Regions from separate parts of the Paenibacillus sp. OT2-17 genome, predicted to be linked through region 2. Evidence: riboswitches for the same ligand, from Rfam matches in the RefSeq annotation. Region 2 holds a riboswitch; the other holds the start of a gene.
What was found. A riboswitch is a leader RNA that binds a small molecule or an ion and turns the genes downstream of it on or off. The one in region 2 is predicted to bind cobalamin.

Region 1 (2,915 bases), on a different contig from region 2:
ATTTCATTGACCGTCTCCTTCGACATGGCTGTCAGAAAGGAAACAACCGCCCCCAGAAAGGATTGCATCACCACACCCGACAAAATGAGACTTTGTGTCGGAATTTTTCCACCTTCCCGTGCCAACGTCAGCACCATCCACAGCGTCAGCATTCCGGTCGTAAATGCCACTAGCGGCAGCGTCCATATGCCAACAAATGAAAATTGAAGGCCCCAATAAATCAGTACTGCCGCTCCTACCGAAGCCCCCGAGGATACCCCCAGTGTATACGGATCAGCCAAAGGATTACGCAGCACACCCTGAAATCCGGCTCCCGCCAGCGCCAGCGCTGCTCCTACCAACATTCCCAGTAACACTCGTGGCAATCTGACCTTCAAAATAATTTGCTCTGAGGATGTATTCCAATCCGGTGTAAACGTATCGCCTAACCATGGAAGGTGGTTAACCAGAATGCCCGTGATCTGGCTGACCGGAAGCTTGGCCGAGCCGATGCCAAGACAGAGCAGTAGCGTCAGTAACAGCAGGACAAGACCTGTTCCTCCAAAGCCGATCAGTTTACGGTTCATTTGAAAATTTCAGGATACACGCCCTTGGCCACTTCCTTGAGACCTTCCGTTACGCGTGGACCCGGACGACTAATCAAATTATCATCCACGGCAAATACCCGGTTGTGGCGAACAGCCGATATTTGATCCCATCCACTGCGAGCTTTAATGATTTCGCCGAGCGTTTGACCAGTTTTGTCGTCCTTGACACTTTTGCTGTACAAAATCACGTCAGGGTTCGCAGCAATAATATTTTCCTCACTAATTTGGTACCACCCCTTCTGCGTGGCACCTACATTTTCGCCGCCCGCTAACGTGATCAGCTCGTCCATAAACTCGCCTTTACCAACTGTCCAGCCTGGTGAAAACTCGACGTATACCCGCAGCTTCTGCCCTTTACCGATATTTTTAATTCCTTCTTTCACTTCAGCTACATCTGCTCTCATCTTGTCAGTCACCGCTCTCGCTTCTTTCTGATGATCGGTGATTTTCCCATACAATTCGATGTTAGCCATGACATCTTCAACTGTCTTCGGTTCCGTTTTAAAAATCATAATTCCCATATCGCGCAGCTTGGTCGTAGCCTGTTCACTAAGTGATATCCCTGCAAAAACGACTTCCGGGTTAGCAGCAATGATCGCCTCTTCGTTCGGTTTCATAATACCGCCCACTTTAGGCTTTTTCGTAGCTGCTTCTGGGTAATCAGAGTAGTCGGAGACACCGACAATTTCCTTATCCAGCCCGATGGCGAACAGCGCCTCGGTTTCTGCCGGGGAGACGGAAACGATTTTATCCGGCGCTTTTTTGAATGTAAATTCCTGTCCTGTTGCATCCTTAACTGTGAGTGGGTAAACTGTTTTGCCCGGAGGCTCTTGTGCGGTTACGGTCTGTCCCGGCTGCTGTGAAGAAGTCTGGTTCTCTTTATTTTCAGCATTTTTCCCATTAGCTCCACATGCACTCAGCACAACTGCCAAAATCAGAACCAATAGACCTGTTGTCCAAACCTTTATTTTTTTTCCTGCCATGATTTGCACCCCTTCATAAAAAAATCGTTAAGAGCGTTACTTGAACATCATCAGATATCTTCTAAATCCAGCCTTCTTTTCCTATCAAAAAAACCCCGCATCCTCATATCAGGACACAGGGGTCACGTTAGCGCAGATCGTGCGCAGGCGGCAGCTTCTTTCCGCATGGACAGTCACTGCGAACACGTCATCCTTTCCTCGAAGGATTATGGTGACAGGCGGACGGGCAGGTATCCTGACTTATGGTAAAATGCATGTCCTGAAATTCTTTCATATGCTTAGTAGCACATAAAGCAGGACTAACGGGCATGTTTCCATTTACAGTGGCGGGACCGCGCCGGACTCACACCGACTTCCCTTTTAACAGCGCAGGCAAGGGAAACCATAGTTTCATCACGCTGCGCCGACCTCGTCTGCTGGATATTTGATGTAGTGGTAGTCAAGCCGTTCTTTTACTTGATGATTATAGGTTAAAAAGAGGCGGCTTACAACCCAAACAGCCTCTTTATCCGCTGGTGTCTAACCTAATGAGGAAGCATTTCTGCTATGTAATTGTGCCGTCCTGCCAGCCTCAATTGAATCCTAAATGCTTCTCCCGGCTTCGGATTCAAACTCCAAAAATCATGGCCCGGTATCAGCATGCAAGCTAACTGACGAATTACGCCACCATGCGTAACGACCAAAACAGAGGGTGGCGCAGCAGTCAAATCCATGGGTTGAACTTCCATAGCAACACGCCATTCATACAGAGAGTCAAGAAATTTCCGTAGACGATTCACTAAATCTGCCCAAGACTCTCCTCCAGGAGGGGTTATCCGTTGCGGCTCATCAATCCAAGCGCGATACAACGACACATCCTTGAGCATGTCATACGTTTTTCCATCCCACTCACCAAAATGAAGCTCTCGCAGACGTGGTTCCATCATAGGAGACATAGTAGATAGGGAACCTCCAGACGTCAATTCTGATTCCGGCACAATGATCTGCAAGGTCTGGCGACATCGCATTAAATCGCTGCAATAGATTCGAGCAAAGGACTGCCCTTGCAATTTTTCTTGCAAAGGCTTTAATTCCTGCTCTGCTCCCGGTAGCAAACCTAAGTCGGAGTGTCCTAGATATCGACGTTCCTTGTTCCATAAGGTTGTGCCGTGACGAACTAACACGAGTTCCATGTCCCAATGCAGATCTTCTTTAGCATCATACGGCACCTTATCCTCCTGTGAGTTCGGACTTTGTGCGTATTCTACTGTCCTTTTTGCTGCTATATCTTGTTTCAAGATCATGTCACTTCCTGCTCGATCATTATTCAGTGTGTCACTCCTCACCGCACCCATCCCAAGGCAAA
Region 2 (12,413 bases):
ATGTTCGACCAGCTGCCGAGCTTTGCCAAAATGCTGTTGCAAAATGGTATCGTTTCGGGCTCGATTACAGCGATTGTCTTGAACATCGTTTTGACGAGAAAACAGGGCGAATCTGTCAAAAGCGTGACGGTTCAGGAGGTTCCACAGAAGGTTTGATGATTAGGGATAAATAAACCCTTGCCGTCTGGGGACATATAGATATTGACCCTGTCCGACTGTGCAGTGGCGCTAAAGTTAGCTCTTAAGTTGATTTATTTACTAGAGGAATTTGCTAGAGTAGTGGGCGAGGTAGTGGTATAATTTACCTTATGGATTTTGAATAGTGGTGGATGTTTTCGGACCACGGTGCAGCTTCCCGAAAGGGGGTGAAGCCGATGGTCACACTTGTGTCGTGCTACGATGTGTTGCGTTGGATGGTTACGTTACTAAGCCTGGTGTTTAGCATTCGTAAACTTTATCGCTGGCTACGTCGGAAATTTCGGAACAAGCGAAAACCCACCGCGTAATTAGGTTGGCCCCTAACGGTGGGTTTCGTTTGCATTAACCATTAGTTATGCAGCGCGCCGTGGGTGATCCACAGCCTTTCAAGTCCTAAGAGTCTTTGCCGTTGGCGCGGCGAAGACTCTTTTTAGTATACGGACACGATGATTATCTATATACCTAATTTTAGCACGTTCATTTCGTGCACGCAATGAATAGACATCACCTTCATTCTCGCCACATCGTTCAAATTTAAATTATTGTGCAGCATTTATTGACAAGCCTGTGACAACAAAATAAGATCGTAATGGAAAGAAATAAAGGAAGAAAACAGGTGTGAGCCGGACGACTCTATGTACGGGGTTTTGTTGAGACCATGTGGATAGTTGTTGAGCGTGTTCACTTAAAAGGGAAGTTCGGTAGATTCCGACACGGACCCGCCACTGTATACAGGCATCAGCAGGATACTGCTGGAGCTTTCAGAACAGCCACTGGAACTGTGAAGAACCGGGAAGGCCTGAAAGATACGCCTGGAGTCAGGAGACCTGCCTGTTTTGACATCACTGTCAGACCCACGGGATGCTGGGGAGGTGGTTAGGCGTGCTGCATACAGAATGTCTGAAACCGATCTGATCCCTTCTATGTTTTTGGAGCTGGCTTCGAGGTGAGTTTTGACATTTTATAATGAAAGCATTTCTGACTGCTGATCAAGTGGTCCGGAATGCTTTTTTCGCGTTTTGCGTTAGGTTTATATGATTTTACAAGATAGAGGGGGATTCATTGAATGATTAGCAATCGTAGCAGGCGTTCATGGTTGATATGTACAGGGGGGATGCTGTTGCTGGCAGTTATGGCTCTTTCGGGATGTGCCAGCAATAAGACGTCGGATAGCTCCGGCAAAGGTGAAAACGCGTCAGCACAACAAACAGCGACAGGTAAAAAGCTGATAATGGCGTATACATGGAAACCGTCAGGCGTTGACCCGCACGGAGATAATAGCTGGGATGTGATGCGATCCGGTGCAGGTGAGACACTGGTACGTTTGAATGAAAAGCTGGAGCCTGTGGCTTGGCTGGCAAAGGAGTGGAAGCAGGATAGTCCTACAGTTTGGACGTTCAGCTTGCAGGATAAAGTCACTTTTCATGATGGAAAGAGTATGGATGCAGCAGGTGTAAAAGCGTCTTTGCTGCGCTCTATCGAGAAAAGCCATCTGGCAAAGGATTTACTGAATGTGAAGTCCATTGATGTAAGCGGCCCGCTGGCCTTGAAAATCACGACAAACCAGCCGAACGCGGCGCTGGTGTCCAATCTAGCTGATCCATCGACGATTGTACTGGATGTGGCATCGATGAAAGATGAGCAGAGTTACCCAGCAATGACAGGCGCCTTTAAAATTAAAGCGTTCAACAAGGACCAATCGTTGGTCGTAGAGCGTTATGACGGATATTGGGGCGAGAAGGCACGACTGGCTGAAGCGACGATGAAGTTCATTACGGACGGGAATTCGCGTCTGATGGCGCTGCAATCCGGCGAGGTGGACGTAGCGACGGATATTCCGGTTGATAACGCAGAGGTACTGAAAAAGAACGACAAGCTACAAGTGCTGTCGGCTCCCTCCTTGCGCACCCATATGATCGTGTACAATATGGAATCGCCAGTATTCGAGGATGCGGCGAACCGTAAGGTGGTGGACAGCCTGATTCCGCGCACATCGATTGTGAGCGCCGTCATGAGAGGCTTCGGTACGGAAGCAAGCAGTCCGTTCCCGAGCATTCTTCCCTTCGGTAAAGTTGAGCGTAAAGCGCTGGACGGAACGGCGGATCAGCTGTTAACGAAGGATGGCTGGCAGAAGGACGCCCAAGGGACATGGACTAAGCAAGGCAAGCCGTTCGAGGTTACGCTGCTGACTTTTCCTCAGCGTCCGGAACTCTCTGTTATGGCTGAGGTCATCCAAAGCCAATTGCTAAAAGAGGGAATCCAGGTCAAGATTCGCAAGGTGGAAAATATCGACGAGGCGTTGACCAAAAACGATTGGGATTTTGCTATGTACAGTATGCTTACTGCTCATACAGGAGAGCCGCAATATTTTATGGACATGTTTTATTTTTCGAAAAGCGAAGCCAATGTAAGCCGTTATAGTTCCAAACCGCTAGAGAGTATTCTTAACAGCTTGAAGCTGGCGAAGGATACAGCGCAGCGTAATGCCGTGACACTACAAGCGCTGGATATCATCAATACGGATTTGCCACAGTCGTTCATTGTGCATCCTGACAATGTGTTTGGTGTGAAAAAAGGGGTAGAGGGTTTTACACCCCATCCGATCGAGTATTACTACATTACAGCGCAATCCGATATTGCGGAATAACGAGCGGCGTATCCTATGATTCGTTTTATACTGGAACGTGTGGCGCAGCTGCTCATCATTGTATTCGTTGTATCCACGCTGACTTTTGTACTGATGCGCCTGGCTCCTGGAGACCCTGCTACCATTTTGCTCACCGCGCATAATGTCCCTGCCTCTGAGGAGGCGTTGACGACGCTACGGCAGGAACTGGGCTTAAACGAACCGTTTCATATTCAATATGTGAACTGGCTGCGGGATGTGTTCACAGGGCATTGGGGCACCTCGTATGTATCCAAGGAATCCGTGCTAGCCGAACTGTGGAACAGACTGCCTGCTACTGTGGAGCTAGCTGCTGCGGGCTTTGCCGTCATGACGGTGCTTACGCTGGGGTTGGGGCTGGCTGCCTCGCTAAAAATCAGCGGTCCACTGGATCGCCTGGGTAGGCTGTTTGCCCTGCTGGGATCGTCGATCCCCTCTTTTTGGCTTGGGTTTCTGTTGATCTATCTATTCTCCGTTCGCTTGGGCTGGCTCCCATCCATGGGAAGGGAGGATTGGACACATTTAGTGCTCCCTGCGCTGACTCTTGGTGCAGGTTTGGGAGCTGTGCAAGCCCGTGTACTACGCGCTCAAATGCTAGAGCTGGGTGACCGGAATTTTGTGAAAGCAGCGAAGGCTCGAGGCTTTTCCCGAATGCATATCCTGTTTTTTGAGATATTTAAGCATGCGGTTCTGCCTATAATTACACTGCTAGGTACCAATCTATCATTTATGCTGGCAGGTAATGTCATCGTAGAGACCATTTTTTCATGGCCGGGGTTGGGCAAGTATTTTATAGATGCAATTACACAGCGAGATTATCCGGTGATTCAGGGGTATGTTATTTTTGCCGTATTTTTAATTGTAGGAGTTCAGTGTTTGGTGGATGTGGTCCAGACGGCGATAGATCCGAGGCTACGTTTGCGTTAAGGGGGAAGCTGAAAATGAAAAAGATACGGCTTTCCTTTCAAGGGAGCTTGCTGGCAGGAGGCGTACTGTTTGGTCTGATCGTGCTGCTTGGGTTATTGGCTCCATGGGTCGCTCCTCATGATCCTCTTCAAGTGGATCTTTTGAACCGTCTGGCACCACCCAGTCGGAAATATCCTTTCGGTACGGATCATCTGGGTCGGGATGTGCTGTCACGGCTAATTTACGGGATACGGACGAGCGTGCTAATCGCATGTGCAATTACTGTAGCTACGCTGTGCTTTAGTCTGCCTATAGGGTTGCTCATTGGTTATGTGCGTGGACGTGTAGATCAGCTGATCATGCGGGGAATTGATGGCGTATTGGCTTTTCCTGATATTATTTTAACGGTGGCAATTGTGGGCATTTTGGGCCCGGGTTTTGTTAACATGACCCTTGCGATTATTGCGGTACGGTGGGCGGGCTATGTCCGGTATATCCGTAGTCTGGTTCAAAAAGCCTGTCAGGAGGACTACGTTCGGTATGCCCGTTTATCCGGCAATTCACACGTACGTATACTGAGACGTTATGTATTGCCACAAGCGTTGCCGCAGTTGTTGGTTTATGCGGTATGGGATATCGGACGCGTGGTGCTGATGATCGCGGGGCTATCCTTTCTTGGACTGGGTGTACAGCCGCCCAAGCCAGAGTGGGGCGTGATGCTGCATGATGCAACCTCGTATTTTCAGGTGGCTCCGCATGTCATGATTTTCCCGGGCTTGGCGATTATGCTGTTCGTACTTGCCTGCCAGCTTTTGGGAGACCGCTTTTCGGAAAAGGGGGCGGCCAAATAGTGGGAGATCAAATAGCCCTTGGGGGCAAGGATACGATAGAACAAGTGGCAGGGCGAAAACCGTTGTTACACGTGGAACATTTGGAAATCTGCCGCACAGGCGTAGGAGCAAGCGGAAGTGGGAGCAAACCACTGCTGCGGGATGTGAGCTTTTCCATATATTCAGGGGAGATTGTGGCCCTGACCGGACCGAGCGGATGCGGCAAGAGTCTGACCGCACACGCAATCGCAGGCATGCTGGAGCCAGGTATCGGTGTTACGCAAGGGCGTATCTACTATAACGGGGAAGACATTCTCCCGTTCCAGGAACGGCGCTGGCAAAGGCTGCGCCGAGAGGATATTGCCCTGCTCATTCAACAATCGCTGAGCGGGTTGAATCCGATCCGGACTGTCCGCGCCCAGCTGATGGATACGCTTAGACTGCACGGGCGGCGTCGGATGCCGCACGACCAGATGGAGCCGGGGCACGCTGGTGCTGCCCCATCCCACACTGCACCGCAGCAAGTCCACCCGCTGGGCGTGCTGCCACGGATGCGGCAGATGCTGATCCGTGCCATGGAGATAGCCAGAGGAGGCGCTACTCCAGTGCGGGAGGCCTATTTGCGCTCTCTGCTCCGCAAGGTTGGGTTTACAGATCCTGAGCATATTTTGTCGTCATATCCTTTTGAACTAAGCGGAGGCATGTGTCAAAGGGTGCTGCTGGCTGCAATGTTAAGCTCAGGTCCAAGCCTTTTTATTGCCGATGAGCCTACTACGGCGTTGGATGTTATCAACCGCGACAAGGTTTTGGCATTGCTGCAACAATTGAGAGAAGACTTTGATCTCACCATATTGTTGATTTCACATGATCGCCAAGGTATGAGCCGCATAGCAGATCGAGTGTTGGAGATGAGCCCGGAAGGAAGGATGCACCAGTGATGCTGGAATTGAAGAATGTGACCAAAGCATACCCTGTCCGCAAACGGAGAAAAGGCTGGTTCAGCACGCAAGATAGCGAGCAGGCCGTGAAGAAGGTGAGTCTGGAGTTATGGCAGGGGGAGTGTCTTGGATTGGTTGGAGAAAGTGGAAGTGGCAAAAGCACGCTGGCACAATGTATTCTAGGGCTGGAGTCGTTGACCTCAGGGGAGATTTGGCTGGATCATCAGCCTATACATTTTGGAAAGATGAAGGATGTTCAGCTGTACAAGCGAATCCAGTTGGTTGCACAGGATTCGTCCTCCTCATTGCATCCCCGTATGACCATTCGAGATATTTTGGAGGAGCCAATCCACAATTATTTTCCCGGACGAAAAGCGCAGGCGCTGGATATTTGTCTGTCTCTATTGGAATCAGTAGGAATGGAGGCTGACAGTCTGGAAAAATACCCAGCACAGCTGAGTGGCGGGCAAAAACAGCGGGTATGTATTGCCCGAGCGTTGGCGGTGGAGCCGGATATTATCTTGTTCGATGAATCGATCGCCAATCTGGATACGACAACGCAGTCTTCTGTACTGGACATGCTCAAGAGAATGCAGATGGAGCGTCAGTTGTCCTACCTATTCATCACTCATGATCTCCAATCTACTCGTCAGTTTTGTGATCGAGTTGCCGTCATGGTTCAGGGGGAGATCGTGGAAATATTTAAGGAATGGGATGAAGACTTGTTACAGCATGAGTACACGCGTACTCTGTTTCAAGCGTTGGAGAATTAATCCATAAATTTGATATTATACAAATTTAAAATAAATAAGAGGATTGCTTGCCGAATATTGTTGACAAAATAGAACATGGTACCTATTCTAAATATGATTATGATAATCATTATCACATATATAGAAAAGGGGAAATACATTGATGTCCGTTCGACACCGCAAGACTGCCACCCTTATGTTGGTGGCGCTCCTCTTATTATCCGTTGTTTTGGGCTGCGCGAAGCAGGAAAACACCCCTGCATCCACCTCTACTGACGGAGCTGCCAATGAAAAGTCGATCACGCTATCGTGGCCGCGTGACATTGGTACGATGAATCCTCACGTATACAATCCTTCCCAACTTTTTGCACAATCCATGGTTTATGAGCCGTTAGTCAGCTACAAGCAAGGAGGCAAGCTGGAGCCTGCTTTGGCTGAATCCTGGACTATTTCCAAGGACGGCAAAATATATACGTTTAAGCTACGCAAAGGTGTGAAATTTTCGGATGGAACGCTATTTAATGCGGCCATTGTCAAAAAGAACTTTGACGCTATTATGAAAAATGAGAAGACGCACAGCTGGCTTGGTATAGTAGGCGTTCTCGACAAAACTGAAGCTGTAGATGACAGCACCTTCCGAATGACACTCAAAGAACCATACTACCCAGTGCTTCAGGATTTGTCTGTCGTTCGCCCGTTCCGTTTTCTGGGTGAAGCGGGGTTCCCGGATGATGGAGATACGTCCAAAGGAATCAAGAAACCTGTAGGTACAGGACCTTGGATGCTGGATGAATACAAGCAAGATGAATATGCAACCTTTAAGCGTAATCCAAATTATTGGGGCACTGCACCAAAGGTGGATAAAATTACGGTAAAAATCATTCCCGATGGCGAAACCCGTGTAATGGCCTTTGAAAAAGGCGATCTGGATCTGATTTATGGAGAGGGTGTCATTAGTCTGGATGCTTTCAAACAGCTTCGCGACACGAATCAGTATGTTACCACGCTGTCCGAGCCTGTCGGTACGAGAAGCCTGTTACTCAACTCATCCAATCCCAAGCTGGCAGACCTTCGGGTACGCCTGGCACTCCAACATGGCTTTAACAAGCAGGCAATGGTGGAAGGTGTAACCTCGGGGCTGGAGGAAACAGCGGATACGGTTTTATCCAAAAACTATCCGTATACGAATGTAAACTTACAGCCTGTTGGCTATGATGTGGAAAAATCCAAATCGTTGCTGGATGAGGCTGGCTGGAAGCTGCCCGCAGGCGGTACAGTACGGGAAAAAGACGGACAACAGCTGGATTTTGAGCTGATTTTTGATAAGACTGATCCGATCCAAAAGGCGATGGCTGAAACCATTCAGGCTGAATGGGGAGAATTGGGTGTCAAAGTGAACCTGACCGGACTGGAGCTGACGGTTCAAATTAAGCGCCTTAGATCCAACCAGTTTGATCTGTACTTCTGGTACAACTATGGTGCGCCTTATGATCCGCACTCCTTTATTAATGTCATTGCCAAGAAGAGCTTCGGAATTTCCGAGGTGCTGAGTGCCCTTCCGATGAAGAAAGACCTGGATCAGCAAGTACACGAAGCGCTCTCATCGACAGATGAAACCAAGCGTCAAGAGCTGTATGCTTCGATTCTGAAGACGCTTCAGGAGCAATCTGCCATTGTGCCTATTTCTTATATTAAGAAAACGGCAGTGTACCAGAAAAAGATTACAAACTTTGTATTCCCGGCTAATCGGGATGAAAATCCGTTTGAGGGAATTGAAATCGGAAAGTAGCTGAAGCCGATAGGTAACGGTAGTTTACAGGATAGGAGGACAACTCATGATCAGCTATATCGGGAAGCGAATGGTAGCGGTCATTCCTATTGTTCTCTTTGCCACCCTCGTTACCTTTGCACTGATTCATATTTCACCAGTTGATCCGGCCGAGGCCTATTTGACGGCTGCTCATATTTATCCTACTCCAGAGATTCTGGAGCAGAAAAGACATGAGTTCGGGCTGGATCAGCCTTTGCTGACGCAGTATATGCATACACTTCAAAGAATCAGTCAATTGGACTTTGGTACTTCGTATCTGACCAACAAGCCGGTGTGGGATGAGGTCAAGGTTCGGCTGCCCGCCACTTTTGAATTGGCTGTGAGCAGTATGGTGCTATCTATTGTGGTGAGTATTCCACTGGGCGTGCTGGCGGCGATGCGTAAAAATGGATGGATCGACATGCTTAGTCGAGGAATTTCATATTTTGGCGCATCTATACCCCAGTTTTGGCTGGGATATTTGTTAATCTTCTTTTTCTCTGTCCGATTGGATTGGCTCCCTGTAGAGGGGCGAGGAACGTGGCAGCATCTGGTGTTGCCCACGGTGACCCTGTCGCTGGTTCTGATTGCTTTATATACGCGCCTGCTGCGTTCCAGTGTGTTGGAGCAGCTTCAGGAAACGTATGTGCAGTATGCCAGAACTAGAGGGATTCATGAGCAGGTGATTATGCTCAAGCATGTACTGAAAATTGCCATTGCTCCACTGATTACAAGTCTGGGTATGAATCTGGGCAAGCTTCTGACCGGAACAATTATTGTGGAGCAGGTGTTTTCATGGCCCGGGTTTGGCCGTTATTTTGTGGAAGCGATTTTTAACCGGGATATTCCCGTCATACAATGCTATGTGTTTTTGGCGGCATGCCTGTTCATCGTATGCAATTTGCTTGTTGATCTGGTGCATTTGTATATGGACCCCCGAATTTCATCGAAGGGACGAGCAGAGCAGTGATGATAAGGTTGCGTACAATGTTCAAAGGTCAAAAGGTAATCGTGGTCTGCTCTGTCGTACTGGCTGCTCTTTTTATCATTATGGCGCTAGCTCCTTGGCTGGCTCCCCATGATCCGGTTAAAGTCAATTTACTGCACAAGCTGGAGGGACCTTCGAAAGAATACTGGCTGGGGACCGATCATTTGGGTCGGTGCAATTTATCCCGGTTGCTGTATGGAGCGCGGATTTCCCTCGGTTTTGCGACATTAATTTTCCTGTCCTCGCTTAGCATCGGCGTTGTGGTCGGGTCGCTTGCAGGTTATGTAGGTGGCTGGGTCGATAGTGTGTTGATGCGGTTTTGCGAAGGTATTATGGCGTTTCCGAATTTGGTGCTTGTGCTGGGCATTGTCGGTATTTTTGGGCCGGGCCTCATGCAGGTGCTGCTTGCCTTGATGATGGTGCAGTGGGTGTATTATGCCAGAATGTGCCGCAATATGGTCGTCAGTCTGAAAGAACGGAATTTTATAGCTGCTGCAAGGATTAGCGGGTCCTCCTCAGGGGCCATTATCCGGCGGCATATTATTCCGAATGTGCTGCGGCCGATTGTGGTCATTGGTACACTGGAAATGGGTTGGGCGATCATGGATATTTCCGCGTTGTCGTTCCTTGGTCTAGGCATTCAGCCGCCGACCCCCGAATGGGGAGCGATGATTCATGAGGGAACGGGATACATTCGCAGTCATCCGGAATTAATGATCTATCCGGGGGTTATGATTCTGGTGGTGGTGATGGCCTTCAATATATTGGGGGAGGCGCTGTCCGACCGATACGGAATTGCCAAACGTCAGTAAAACAGGAGTGAGTTACAACGATGGACGACAGGGAGAAGGTGCTGGAGGTCAGCGGCTTACAGGTGAAGCTCAAAACCGGTGCCGGGGCGGTATCTCTGCTGGAGCCAACTCATTTTGAGCTGAAAAAGGGACAGGTACTGGGTCTTGTCGGCGAGAGTGGAAGCGGCAAAACAGTGACTTGTAAAGCGTTGCTCCAACTGCTGGATCGCCAGACGATGGACGTGGAAGGTAGTGTCCGTCTGAACGGGCGTGAGCTGAACGGAATGGTGGCCGAGGAGATGCGCCGTATTCGGGGCAAGGAAATCGCGTTTATTATGCAAAATCCGATGAGCGCTTTTACGCCAGTGTATACGATTGGAGCTCAGTTTATGGAAACGGTCCGCACGCACACCGGATTAACCAAACGACAGGCCCATGAACTTGCCATAACGGCTCTGGAAAATATGAATCTGCCCGATCCAGCCAAGCTGATGAAGCGTTATTCGTTTCAGTTGAGCGGCGGGATGCTGCAACGAGTCATGATCGCCATTTCCATGTGCCTGCGGCCAGCAGTGGTTATTGCCGATGAACCAACGACGGCGCTCGATGTGGTCAATCAGCTACAGGTGCTAAGAGAGCTGGATCGCTTGCGTACGGAATACAATACGTCCATTTTGCTGATCTCGCATGATCTGGGCGTCATTTCCCAATTGGCGGATGAAGTGGCTGTCATGCAGCAGGGTCGTATTGTTGAGCAGGCTGAGGTCCATCAGTTATTCGATCACCCGCAGGATGAATATACGAAAATGCTGCTGCATGTCAGACCCAAGTTGTCCATTCGGGGCATAAATCAGGTAGGTGGTTAGTCGCCTGTTCGACGGTTACACTTTCAAAAGGGGAGCGAATGCGCATGCTACAAGTGAAGAAAGTAACTCATAGCTATGGAAGGCGCAAATGGCTGGGCCGCTCTGAACCACGTCCTCCTGTGTTGGCTAACGTTTCGCTTACTATAGAAAGTGGGTTTTGCCTAGGCTTACTTGGTACCAGCGGAGCCGGTAAAAGCACGCTGGGCAAGGTTATTCTGGGGCTGGAGAAGCCGCAGGAGGGTCAGGTGCTGTTCCAGGGACAGGACATTTATAATGCGAGCCCCCAAGTCCGCAGGGGACTGCGACGGGATATGCAGGTCGTATTTCAGGACTGCTACTCTGCTGTAAATCCCCGAATGACCGCCGGGCAGATTATTGGTGAGCCATTGGACAATTACGAACGGTTATCGGTGCAGGAACAAAAAAGAACGGTCGAAAGTCTGCTGGAACGGGTCGGCCTCAAGCCGGAAGATCGGATTAAATATCCGCATCAATTCAGCGGCGGACAATTACAGCGGATCAACATTGCACGGGCGATTGCGCTCAAACCAAAGCTGATCGTGCTGGATGAGTCCGTCAGCAGCCTCGATATGGTTCACCAGATGCATATTTTATCCCTGCTGGGAGAACTGAAGTCTTCGTTTGGATTGTCATATCTGTTCATCACGCATGATATTCGGGCGGCATATGCCGTCTGTGATGGCATTGCTGTGATGGAGCAGGGAAGATTGATTGAGCGCTGTGATGAGAAGGATCAGATTTTTGAATCTGCTCATCCGGCTGTACGACGGTTGATCTCGTCCATTTTGCCGGAACATCCAGCAGAGCGTTTTCCGCTTCATGGATAACAGTGGACCCGCAAGGGTCCTTTTTTTGTGCAACATATGGATAAATAATCGAAATGAAATTTACTTGTTGTATTATTTGAATAACCCGTTATAATATAAAATCATAGTAAATTACTTGGATATTAAAAAGGGGATGTCATATATGAAGAAATCTGCTTTGGTAGCAGCGATTGGCCTATCTCTTGTGTTATTAACGGGTGCCTTGAGTGGATGTTCCTCGAAGGATGCGGCATCGGGGGATAAGGTAATCTATGTAGGCACACAAAATGACTACCCTCCGTTTGCTTTTACGAATGAAAAAAACGAGCTGACCGGGTACGATGTGGAAGTAGTCAAGGAGATCGACAAGAAGCTGGACGGCTACAAGTTTGAGTTTGTACCTTCTGGCTGGGACGGAATTTTCATGGCGCTGGAATCGAACAAGATTCAGGTCGTAGCAGATGAAATCGCCAAAAATCCTGAGCGCGAGCAAAAATATTTGTTCTCGGATGAATCCTACTTTCAGGCACAATCCGTCATTGTTGTGAAAAAAGGCAGAACGGATATACACTCTCTCAAGGATTTGGAAGGCAAGAAGGTAGCCGCATCAGTAGGCGATTCCTACACACAATTGCTGGAACAATATAATGCGAAGAATGGGAATAAAATTATTTTGAAATACAATGATACAGGCACTTCGTCCGATAACCTTCAAGACGTACAAAATGGCCGGGTGGACGCTTATGTGAATGATCCAGTCATGACGGCTGCTACGATCAAGAAGGAAGGTTTGCAGGTCGAAGCGATAGGTGATCCTGTGCAAACGGATGATATCAATCTGG

Region 1: it holds a riboswitch for cobalamin, as region 2 does, so the genes downstream of both, GRP75_RS17340 (ABC transporter substrate-binding protein) here and GRP75_RS00210 (ABC transporter substrate-binding protein) in region 2, are expected to answer to the same signal.

The regions. Positions count from the first base shown of each region.
Region 1 covers NZ_WUDQ01000204.1:386-3,300, reverse strand. Annotated here, with positions in the region: gene GRP75_RS17345 (FecCD family ABC transporter permease) at 1-566, opposite strand, end outside; gene GRP75_RS17340 (ABC transporter substrate-binding protein) at 563-1,570, opposite strand; cobalamin riboswitch at 1,779-1,972, opposite strand; gene GRP75_RS17335 (histidine phosphatase family protein) at 2,095-2,853, opposite strand; partial or broken gene GRP75_RS17330 (cobalamin biosynthesis protein CobD/CbiB) at 2,892-2,915, opposite strand, start outside.
Region 2 covers NZ_WUDQ01000001.1:40,116-52,528, reverse strand. Annotated here, with positions in the region: gene GRP75_RS00215 (nucleobase:cation symporter-2 family protein) at 1-156, shown strand, start outside; cobalamin riboswitch at 844-1,047, shown strand; gene GRP75_RS00210 (ABC transporter substrate-binding protein) at 1,265-2,845, shown strand; gene nikB (nickel ABC transporter permease) at 2,861-3,790, shown strand; gene nikC (nickel transporter permease) at 3,805-4,620, shown strand; gene GRP75_RS00195 (ATP-binding cassette domain-containing protein) at 4,620-5,537, shown strand; gene GRP75_RS00190 (ATP-binding cassette domain-containing protein) at 5,534-6,310, shown strand; gene nikA (nickel ABC transporter substrate-binding protein) at 6,453-8,078, shown strand; gene nikB (nickel ABC transporter permease subunit NikB) at 8,125-9,069, shown strand; gene nikC (nickel ABC transporter permease subunit NikC) at 9,069-9,899, shown strand; gene GRP75_RS00170 (ABC transporter ATP-binding protein) at 9,920-10,744, shown strand; gene nikE (nickel import ATP-binding protein NikE) at 10,783-11,592, shown strand; gene GRP75_RS00160 (transporter substrate-binding domain-containing protein) at 11,735-12,413, shown strand, end outside.